3 regions of the Cytobacillus firmus genome follow, and region 2 is predicted to be linked to each of the others. Evidence: predicted binding sites of a transcription regulator. Region 2 holds the regulator's gene; each other region holds the start of a gene.
The links. Region 2 encodes LexA, which represses DNA repair genes until DNA is damaged. Its sites were predicted from a motif close to CGAACATATGTTCG; they were not measured.
Positions count from the first base shown of each region.

Region 1: a site for LexA is predicted at 1,434-1,447, ahead of NAF01_RS05450 (SPL family radical SAM protein). Genes of this name have one in related genera too.
Region 3: a site for LexA is predicted at 1,283-1,296, ahead of uvrB (excinuclease ABC subunit UvrB). Genes of this name have one in related genera too.

Region 1 is NZ_CP098323.1:1,034,440-1,037,722, reverse strand. Features, by position in the region: gene NAF01_RS05455 (AAA family ATPase) at 1-557, opposite strand, end outside; gene NAF01_RS05450 (SPL family radical SAM protein) at 586-1,419, opposite strand; gene NAF01_RS05445 (VOC family protein) at 1,522-1,872, opposite strand; gene NAF01_RS05440 (protein adenylyltransferase SelO) at 1,986-3,283, opposite strand, start outside.
Region 2 is NZ_CP098323.1:1,887,836-1,891,118, forward strand. Features, by position in the region: gene NAF01_RS09720 (DUF4257 domain-containing protein) at 434-718, opposite strand; gene lexA (transcriptional repressor LexA) at 1,002-1,625, opposite strand; gene yneA (cell division suppressor protein YneA) at 1,781-2,113, shown strand; gene NAF01_RS09735 (YneB family resolvase-like protein) at 2,123-2,770, shown strand; gene NAF01_RS09740 (DUF896 domain-containing protein) at 2,915-3,148, shown strand.
Region 3 is NZ_CP098323.1:4,380,107-4,383,389, reverse strand. Features, by position in the region: gene NAF01_RS22165 (M20 family metallopeptidase) at 1-246, shown strand, start outside; gene NAF01_RS22160 (alpha/beta-type small acid-soluble spore protein) at 401-676, opposite strand; gene NAF01_RS22155 (DUF2198 family protein) at 826-1,062, shown strand; gene uvrB (excinuclease ABC subunit UvrB) at 1,456-3,283, shown strand, end outside.

The sequences.
Region 1 (3,283 bases), 850 kb from region 2:
TCATGAATCCTTGTCAGCATAGACATTTGCCTCAATGGTGAAAGTGCCGCTTCCGGCTCATCCAGTATGTAGATTCCGCTGCCGCGAAAGCGATGAAGAAAGGTGGAGAAAAATGCTTCCCCATGCGATTGCTCATGTAAAGAACGGCCGCCAAAGGAGTCAATCACTTTTGGTGCTCCGCCTTCCCTGTCCATTTCCTCAATATTGGAAGCTACATTATAGAAGCTCTCTGCTCTTAAGAAAAAACCATCAGATGGTCTATCTACGCCTTTTATTACCTTTAAATATTCGCCCAGTATGGAATGTGAATCAAAGGTAGAAAAATTAAAATTGAATGATCCGCCTTCCGCATTGAATCCCAATGCAACCGCTACTGCCTCCAGCAAAGTCGACTTACCCATCCCATTCTCGCCGATCAGAAAGGTGACTTTCGGGTGAAACGCCATTTCATCCAGCGTTTTCAGGCTCGGAAGGCTGAAGGGATACTGATGGAAGGATGGTATATCTTCTCTTTTAAGCCTAATGCCTCTTACGTACTGTGAACTTAATAGATCCATAATAATACCTCATATTTACTTTAGTCAGCTATTTGCCATCGGGGCTGAACCCCGTTTTTGATACACCTAATTGAATGGGTGCATCTTGAAATTCCTGCTCCAGCATTTTAAGAACCACTTTATATGCAGACGGATTATACCATTTCTCCAAACCAAGCTCATCAAAAATCTTACGGATTCCCAGTCTTTCGGTCCTTCTTCCTCCGCTTCCATCCCCCATCCAAAAATCGTCTATCGTAACACGGTTGGCAATAGATTTAAGTTTTGCAGGAAATTCCCTCGAGCATGGAAGTAACGGGGCCAGTGTTGCCTGAGTTATAATTCCTGCATCTTTTATGTCTTTTAGTGCAGCCATTCTTGCCGGGATGGGAGGTGCCGCTGGTGCAAATGCTTTTCTGACTTCTTCTTTGTCTGTCTCGATTGTCATAGAAATTCTGATTCTATCTCTGAATTGCTGGAATAAATCGATATCCCGCTTTACCAATGGCGAACGGGTTTGTACATGTAAAAAGTCAGGCTGATTTTCAAACATAACTTCCAATAAACTTCTGGTCAGTTTTGAGGTATATTCAATCGGCTGGTAAGGATCTGTGGAAGAGGACATAAATAAAGCAACTTTTCCCCTTTTTTTGGCTTTAGCCAATTCTTTCTCCAAAAGCTCTGCCGCATTTGATTTTATATCAATCCACGCACCCCATTCCTCTTCACGGAAAATGGAAACAGGGAGCTCCCTTACATAGCAATATTTACAGCCAAAAGCACAGCCCGCATAGGGGTTCAATGAATGAGTAAAATTGTCTATCGCACCTTTGGCAGGTGTTAAGATACTTTTTGATATGATTTCTTTAAGCTGTATGTTCAAGTCAATCACCAAATCGAATGTATGTTCTATATCAAAAGTAACATTGTGAGCTCATGATGTCAACAATAAGCACCAGCTTCTCCTGCCATTAGAACTCTTCTATCAATTAGTGAACTCAACTATTTCAATTTGATTTCCTGAAGGATCCTCAATAATGAAGTAACGGCCAGGAGGACATGGCTGAGGATTTTCAAAAAGCATTTTCACACCAGCTTCTCTCATTTTGCTAAAATCACTTTCGATATTTTTTGAGAGGATTCCAGGCAATACGTTTGATCCCGTTTTTTCATCTGCGCTTTCTTCCAGAACAACCGGCACATCATTATGTACAAGACTGACAATTTTATCTCCATAATGTTTCGATACTTTGAAGTCTAAAACCTCAGTATAAAAATTCACCGCACTTTTCAAATCCTTTACTTTGATCGTAATAACACATAATTGATTTAACATGGAAATTCCCTCCTTTTTTAATCATAGATAGTATTCTTTTCTAAAATGAAAATTCCTGCATAATAAAAAATGCCCGACCCGATAATGGGTCAGGCTTTGCCTATTTATTGTTATTAAGTTCCGCAAAATGTTCGATAGGGTGCGCCGGCTGGCTCTGGAAGCCTGCAGTATTCTTCCTGATCTTCCCTATAAGCATAAGGATTCTCCAGCACTGCAAGAAGCTTTTTCATCACGCTGTAATCTCCATTGTTAACCGCTGCTTCCAGAGCTTCTTCCACCCGGTGGTTTCGCGGGATGACGGCCGGGTTGCTGGCCCTCATTAACTGATTTACTTCTTCTTTCGTTTCCTTCTGCCTGGTCAGCCTTTCCTGCCATTGACCATGCCAGCCGGCAAATTCCTGATTATTACCTAACACAGTGTTCTCAAGGTCGCCCAGCGTTAAGGCACGGAATGTGTTCGTATAATCGGCTTCAGACTTTTGCATAATCTTTAGAAGTCCGGTAAAAAGGGCTTCATCTTCTGCTTCTTCATTAAAGATCCCAAGCTTTGCCCTCATGCCGGCAAGCCAATAGTCCTGATACATTTTATTGTATTCTGAAATGGCGCCCTGAGCTATTTTAACAGCTTCCTCTTCCTCTTCATGCAGCAGAGGCAAAAGGGTTTCCGCAAATCTCGCCAGATTCCAGCCGCCAATATACGGCTGATTTCCATAAGCATAACGGCCTTCCCTGTCAATGGAACTGAAGACAGTTGCCAGATCATACTTATCCATAAAGGCGCACGGACCATAATCAATCGTTTCTCCGCTGATTGCCATGTTGTCGGTGTTCATGACTCCATGGATGAAGCCTATATGCTGCCATTTCGCAATGAGAGCAGCCTGACGCTGGATCACTTTCTTTAGGAGAGCCAGGTAAGGATTGTCATCTTCTTTGATTTCAGGATAATGACGCTCAATCGTGTAATCTGCCAGGGTTCTAAGCTCCCCAACAGGCCGCCAATTCGCCGCATATTGAAAAGTCCCCACCCGTATATGGCTATCCGCAACTCTTGTCAGGATCGCACCCGGAAGCATGGTCTCCCGGATAATGGCTTCCCCTGTTGTTACAACCGCCAGACTGCGGGTAGTGGGAATTCCAAGGGCATGCATGGCTTCACTGATAATGTACTCCCGGAGCATAGGGCCCAGAGCCGCCCGCCCATCTCCGCCGCGCGAAAATGGCGTTCTGCCGGAGCCCTTCAGCTGAATGTCGACCCTTTTATCCTCTGGTGTTATCTGCTCGCCAATCAGCATTGCCCGGCCATCCCCAAGCATATTAAAATGTCCAAACTGATGTCCTGCATAAGCTTGAGCAAGAGGTTCAGCTTCTTCTGGAACTTGAGAGCCTGAAAGGCCCTCAATGCCTGTTT
Region 2 (3,283 bases):
CCTGCTTCTTTAGTAAGAAGAAGTCAAAAGCGCTTCTCACTCGAGGAGGGCTCTAATAATTTTCTTCAGTAATTTCCTCAAAAGTGACTCCATAAAACTCTGCAAGCTTTTCTAATTTGTTCTTCCTGGGAAAACTCTTAGTCAATTCCCAATAGCCGATAGTAATATAATGAACCCCGATAGCTTTAGCTGAGAGTGTAGTAATTGTGGGATGAAGAAGTCAATTTAATAATTAGTTTGCTTAAAAATGCAAAGCCAGAGGGTTGTTCCGTACGCTAGTGCATCCATGGGAGCGCGGGCAGTACCTGAGCATATACTAAGAAAATATGAAAACCCCTGGCTGATAAAGTCAGGGGTTTTTAATGTAAAAAATGCAAAAACCCCGTTTTCAAATGAACGAGGTTTTAACCAATTTCTATTTCTCTGCATCTCTCTATTCTTTGTGTCTTATTTTTAAGAAATCGAGACATGTCAGCAGTGCATCTCCTCCAAATCCTGCAATCACCGCCAGTAGAACTACCTTTAAGGCAGAGTCAGGATCTGAAGATACGACCAAAAAAACAGCCGCTAAAGCCCCCATAATTACCTCTTCAAAGACCCCCAGATAGATGAATTTTTTTGTCCTTCTGGGTTTAACCATTTTGCCTTCTTTCCGAATATGTCCAACGACACCGACCAGCCCACCAATCAACAAAGCGAAGGTAATGTTCAAAAACATCTTTTCTTCACACTCCTAAAGTCGAGATTTTGGACAAGCGACCTTAGGTTGATTCTCGGTGTATTACCATTATATAGAAAGTAACTATAAAATAACATGCATAAAAATACCGAATTTTCTGAATAATAAATTAGTCATACATGACTGTAACCTTATGCTAAAAGAAAAGTATCAGTGACTTTCGTAGGATTTAACTGATAGTACCAGGTAATAAGAACTGATAACCTTCTTGAAAATGGAAAAAAACAAAAAGCAGGCAGAGGTGCCTGCTTTTTACAATCTATTAATGCATATGACGGTATACGCCTATAACCTTGCCAAGAATAGAAACATTGCGGAGGATAATTGGTTCCATTGTCGAGTTTTCCGGCTGCAGACGGATAAAGTCTTTTTCTTTAAAGAACCTTTTAACAGTTGCTTCATCTTCCTCTGTCATGGCCACCACGATATCCCCATTATTGGCAGTGCTCTGCTGTTTGACGATTACATAGTCTCCATCAAGTATTCCTGCTTCAATCATACTTTCGCCCATGATCTCAAGCATGAATACATGCTCGTCAGCAGGTGCCATTCTTTCCGGAAGAGGGAAGTATTCTTCGACATTTTCAATTGCCGTTATCGGCTGCCCTGCAGTTACTTTACCGACGATCGGAACGTTGACTGCTCTGACCTTGGGAATGTTAGAAGCCTCGTCCAAATCTAAAATCTCAATGGCGCGAGGTTTAGTAGGATCTCTGCGGATAAGCCCTTTGCTTTCAAGCCTGGCCAGGTGACCGTGAACGGTCGAGCTTGAAGCAAGGCCCACTGCTTCCCCGATTTCTCTTACAGAAGGGGGATAACCTCTCAATTTAACTTCTTCCTTTATGAACTCCAATATGTCTTGCTGTCTTTTTGATAATTTCACCATCTTTACGCACCTCGTATGTGTTTTGTTGTCTCAATTATAGCATCAATTACCATATGATACAAACATAAGTTCGAATTTATGTTGACACGAAACAAATGTTCGGTCTATAATGAAATCAACGAATACGAACATACATTCTTTTGAGGTGGTATATTATGCTGAACAAATTGTGGAAATCATATTCTTATGCTATTATTCTCTTCGTTTTAAGCTTGGCAGCATCGTTTGTAATGCTTGTGCAGATAGAAACACCTGATACGGAAAAGTTTGTGAAAGTCACTGTTGCAGAAGGTGATTCTTTATGGGAGATTGCTGAAAATTTTTCTGCTGAGCATTCTCTGACAACAGATCAATTTATAAATTGGGTAGAACGAAATAATGGGATAGCGGCAGGAAGGATTTTTCCAGGTGATGAAATTGTTATTCCAGTAAAAGCCCTGGATGACCAGCCATATAAAGAGCTTGCGAGTTCAGACCTTAACAAATAAGGAGAAATTATGAAAGCAATAATTTACTGCAGAGTTAGTACAACAAAGGATACTCAGGAAACGTCCCTTTCAAGACAGGAAGAAGAGCTTTTGAACCTGGCAGAAAAACATGACTTTGAAGTAGTCAAGGTCATCCGCGAACAGGCCAGCGGATACGATCTCGAAAGAGACGGTATATTGGAACTTTTAGACTTAATTAAAAAAAAGGATATTAAGGTTGTTCTCATCCAGGATGAAACCAGGCTGGGGAGGGGAAATGCCAAGATTGCGATTCTCCATTGCATCTTTAAAGAAGAAGTCCAATTATACAGCATTTCTAATAACGGCAAGCTGGAGCTTTCGGAATCAGATTCGATGGTGCTTAGCATTGTAGGGATGGTAGAGGAGTATCAGAGAAAGCTGCATAACATCAAAATCAGACGCGGCATGCAGAGGGCTGTTGATAAAGGATACAGGCCCGAGAAAAATCTAAGTAATCAGGGTGCAAATGGCGGCAGGGAAAGAATAGAAGTGCCGATAGAGGAAATTGTCCGGCTGAGGAAAAACGAGTTAACGTTTGCTGAAATTGCTGCGACGCTTAGGGGGTTTGGCTATAATATTTCCAAAGCAACTGTCCATAGAAGGTATAAAGAACATATTGATTCACATGCTGAGTAGAGCACTTTTCTTGTCAAAAGTGCTCATTTTTAGTATGATGGCATTTGAGTTTCAGTATTGTTCCATATCTGAAGCTGCTGTATAATAAAAACTTCCATCAGAATTATTCAAAGGTAAACTTTTGATATAAAGGAGTTTTAATAAATGCTGCCTAAACAAAAACTTGCCCGAATTAATGAACTGGCAAAGAAGTCCAAGGAATCCGGATTAACAGAAGCAGAAGCGAAAGAACAGACTTCTCTCCGCAAAGAGTATTTGGAGACTTTCCGCTCTGGCATGTTAAACACGCTGAAGGGCGTAACAATCGTTGACCCTACAGGGAACGATGTAACTCCGAAAAAACTGAAAGAATTCCAAAATAAAAACCGCCTTCACTAATAATATAATTGCAAGGGATACACTGCGCTGTATTCCTTCTTTTAATAGAGGAGATGGCAATACTGACTATCTCCGCTTTTTTTACATATGCCGGATCTTTTTGTGTCAATATAGTAACAAACCGGCTTTTTTTGT
Region 3 (3,283 bases), 2.5 Mb from region 2:
GGTTCGACGGATGCCGGCAACATCAGCCAGGTGGTGCCAACCATTCATCCTTATATTAAAATTGGTGCGGATGATCTTGTTGCCCATACAGTTCCGTTCCGGGAAGCCGCCGCATCTGAAAAAGGTGATGAAGCGCTGATAACAGGAGCAAAGGGGCTGGCTCTCACAGCATTCAAGCTGGTAACGGACCCGGAACTGCTTAAATCCATTCAACAGGAATTTTTAGAGCGAAAAGCTGCTGAATAAGAACAAAAGCTATCTTTTGCGGATAGCTTTTCCTCTTTTTTGTGAGTGTTTTCCTCATATTTGAGGGTTGTTTCCCTAGTTTGCTGAGTCTTTTCCTCAAATCAAGTGTTCGTTTCCCTAATTTCAACATCCTTTTCCCGAATTTCACATTTGCCTACTGTTCCTTCATCCGTTCCTGTGCCATCCGGATAAGTTCCTTCACCATGCTGCCGCCAATCTTTCCGCCAACAGTGCCTGCCTGTTTGGATGTAAGCCGGCCATTATAACCTTGCTTCAAAGGCACACCTGCCTCCTCAGCAATTTCATATTTCACTGCGTCAGGATTTTCTCTGTCAACATGATATCCCTGGTTTGCCATTACCTGATTTTTCAGCTGGTCCAATGCACCTCTTGATTCCGGTACTAGCGGGCGTCTTTTTCTTCTGGCCATGATGCATTCCTCCATAATAAGTTCTTTTTCTTATTATGTGAAAGAACGTTTGGATTAACACTGAAAAAACTTGTACATCCTCCGGTGAAAAGCTATTCTAATGGTAGAAACCTTGAATTTTTGTGAAAAATCAAAAGAAGGTGTTTTAAATGGCATTAAAATACTTGTCAGCTCTTCTGCTTCCTGGACTGCTGGTATTGTTTTTTACGAGAGTCAGCTATAATCGTGTGATCGGGCTGGTGCTGACGGTGGGGCTTATTGCTGCTTCTGTATATAAAGGCTACACCAATTCATTTGCCTTAATCGTTTTAGACGCACTTTCACTGACTGTCGGGTTTTGGTATGCCCAAAAATTGAAGCCGAAAATCAAGCCAAGTGCGGAATAAATTTTGCAGAGCCTGTCGAACAAACCTATCGACAGGTTTTTTATTTAATGAGTTAAAACTGTAATTAGGCATACGTCATATAAGCTTATAATGAAGTTCAATCAAACGTTTGATTAAACTGAAGGCAATCAATCAAACGTTTGATTAACCTTTCTTCGACAATCCCCTCAATAATTCGGCATATTTCCCAAGCAATATTTTCTTGGTAAAAACACAAAAACGAATATCCGTTCGCATATTATTGGTTTGTTTTAGGCTCTTTGTGGTAGAATGATGATATGAGTTTTGAGTAAAAAACTGACAAATCAGCGGTGCATCCCGGATCTTAAATTATTTCAATGCTGGTTTGTGATTAATAAATAGATAAAAGTAATTTGAACGGGAGGCTTTTAGGTGAAGGATCAATTTGAATTAGTCTCAAAATATTCCCCACAGGGCGACCAGCCGGGGGCAATCAAAGAAATAGTGAAGGGAATCAATTCCGGCAAGAAACACCAGACACTTCTGGGTGCGACAGGAACGGGTAAGACCTTCACGATTTCGAATGTCATAAAAGAAGTAAACAAGCCAACGCTTGTTATTGCCCATAATAAAACACTCGCAGGACAGCTATACAGTGAATTTAAGGACTTTTTTCCAAACAATGCGGTTGAGTATTTTGTCAGCTATTATGACTACTATCAGCCTGAGGCGTATGTACCTTCTACAGATACTTTTATTGAAAAAGATGCAAGCATCAATGATGAAATAGATAAGCTTCGCCACTCGGCGACTTCCTCCCTGTTTGAGCGGAATGATGTCATTATTATTGCCAGTGTCTCCTGCATATATGGTTTGGGTTCACCTGAAGAATACCGTGAAATGGTGCTGTCCCTCAGAACCGGAATGGAGATTGAGAGGAACCAGCTTCTTCACAGGCTCGTTGACATCCAGTATGAGCGCAATGATATCGACTTCCAGCGCGGTACCTTCCGTGTACGCGGAGATGTAGTCGAGATTTTCCCGGCATCACGGGATGAGCATTGTATCCGTGTGGAATTTTTCGGAGACGAGATAGACCGGATCCGTGAAGTGGATGCCCTTACAGGTGAAATAATGGGTGAACGTGAACATGTTGCGATTTTCCCGGCATCCCACTTCGTAACGCGTGAAGAAAAAATGCGGATCGCCATCCAGAACATTGAAAAAGAGCTGGAAGTGCGCCTTGCTGAATTAAGAGAAAACGATAAGCTTCTTGAAGCACAGCGCCTCGAGCAGCGGACCCGCTATGACCTTGAAATGATGAGGGAGATGGGTTTTTGTTCCGGAATCGAAAACTACTCCCGTCATCTTACGTTAAGACCTCCTGGTTCAACACCGTATACCCTTCTGGATTACTTTCCGGAAGACTTTTTGATTGTGATTGATGAATCGCACGTAACTCTGCCGCAAATCCGCGGTATGTTCAATGGTGACCAGGCAAGAAAATCTGTGCTTGTGGACCATGGTTTCCGTTTGCCTTCAGCGATGGATAACAGGCCGCTTACGTTTACCGAATTCGAAAAGCATGTGAAGCAGGCTGTTTTTGTTTCGGCAACACCCGGCCCTTATGAGCTTGAGCATACACCTGAAATGATTGAGCAAATTATCCGTCCAACCGGTCTGCTTGATCCTACAATTGATGTCCGTCCAATCGAAGGTCAAATTGATGATCTCATTGGCGAAATCCAGGATCGTGTTGAGAAAAACGAACGTGTTCTTGTTACCACTTTAACGAAGAAAATGTCTGAGGATTTAACAGACTATTTAAAGGAAATCGGCATTAAAGTCCAGTACCTGCATTCTGAGGTAAAAACGCTTGAGCGGATTGAGATTATCCGGGAGCTTCGTCTTGGCAAGTACGATGTGCTGGTCGGGATCAACCTTCTGCGGGAGGGACTGGATATTCCTGAAGTATCCCTTGTTACCATACTGGACGCTGATAAAGAAGGCTTCCTCCGTTCAGAACGTTCACTCATCCAGACGATTGGGCGTGCAGCACGTAATGCAAACGGCCATGTCATCATGTATGCAGACCGGATTACGGACAGCATGGAAAAAGCCATCAGTGAAACAAAGCGCCGCCGTTCCATTCAGGAGGAGTACAATGAGAAGCATGGCATCACGCCAATGACTATCCAGAAGGATATTCGCGATTCGATCCGTGCAACCCATGCGGCAGAAGAGCAGGAAGAATACCAGC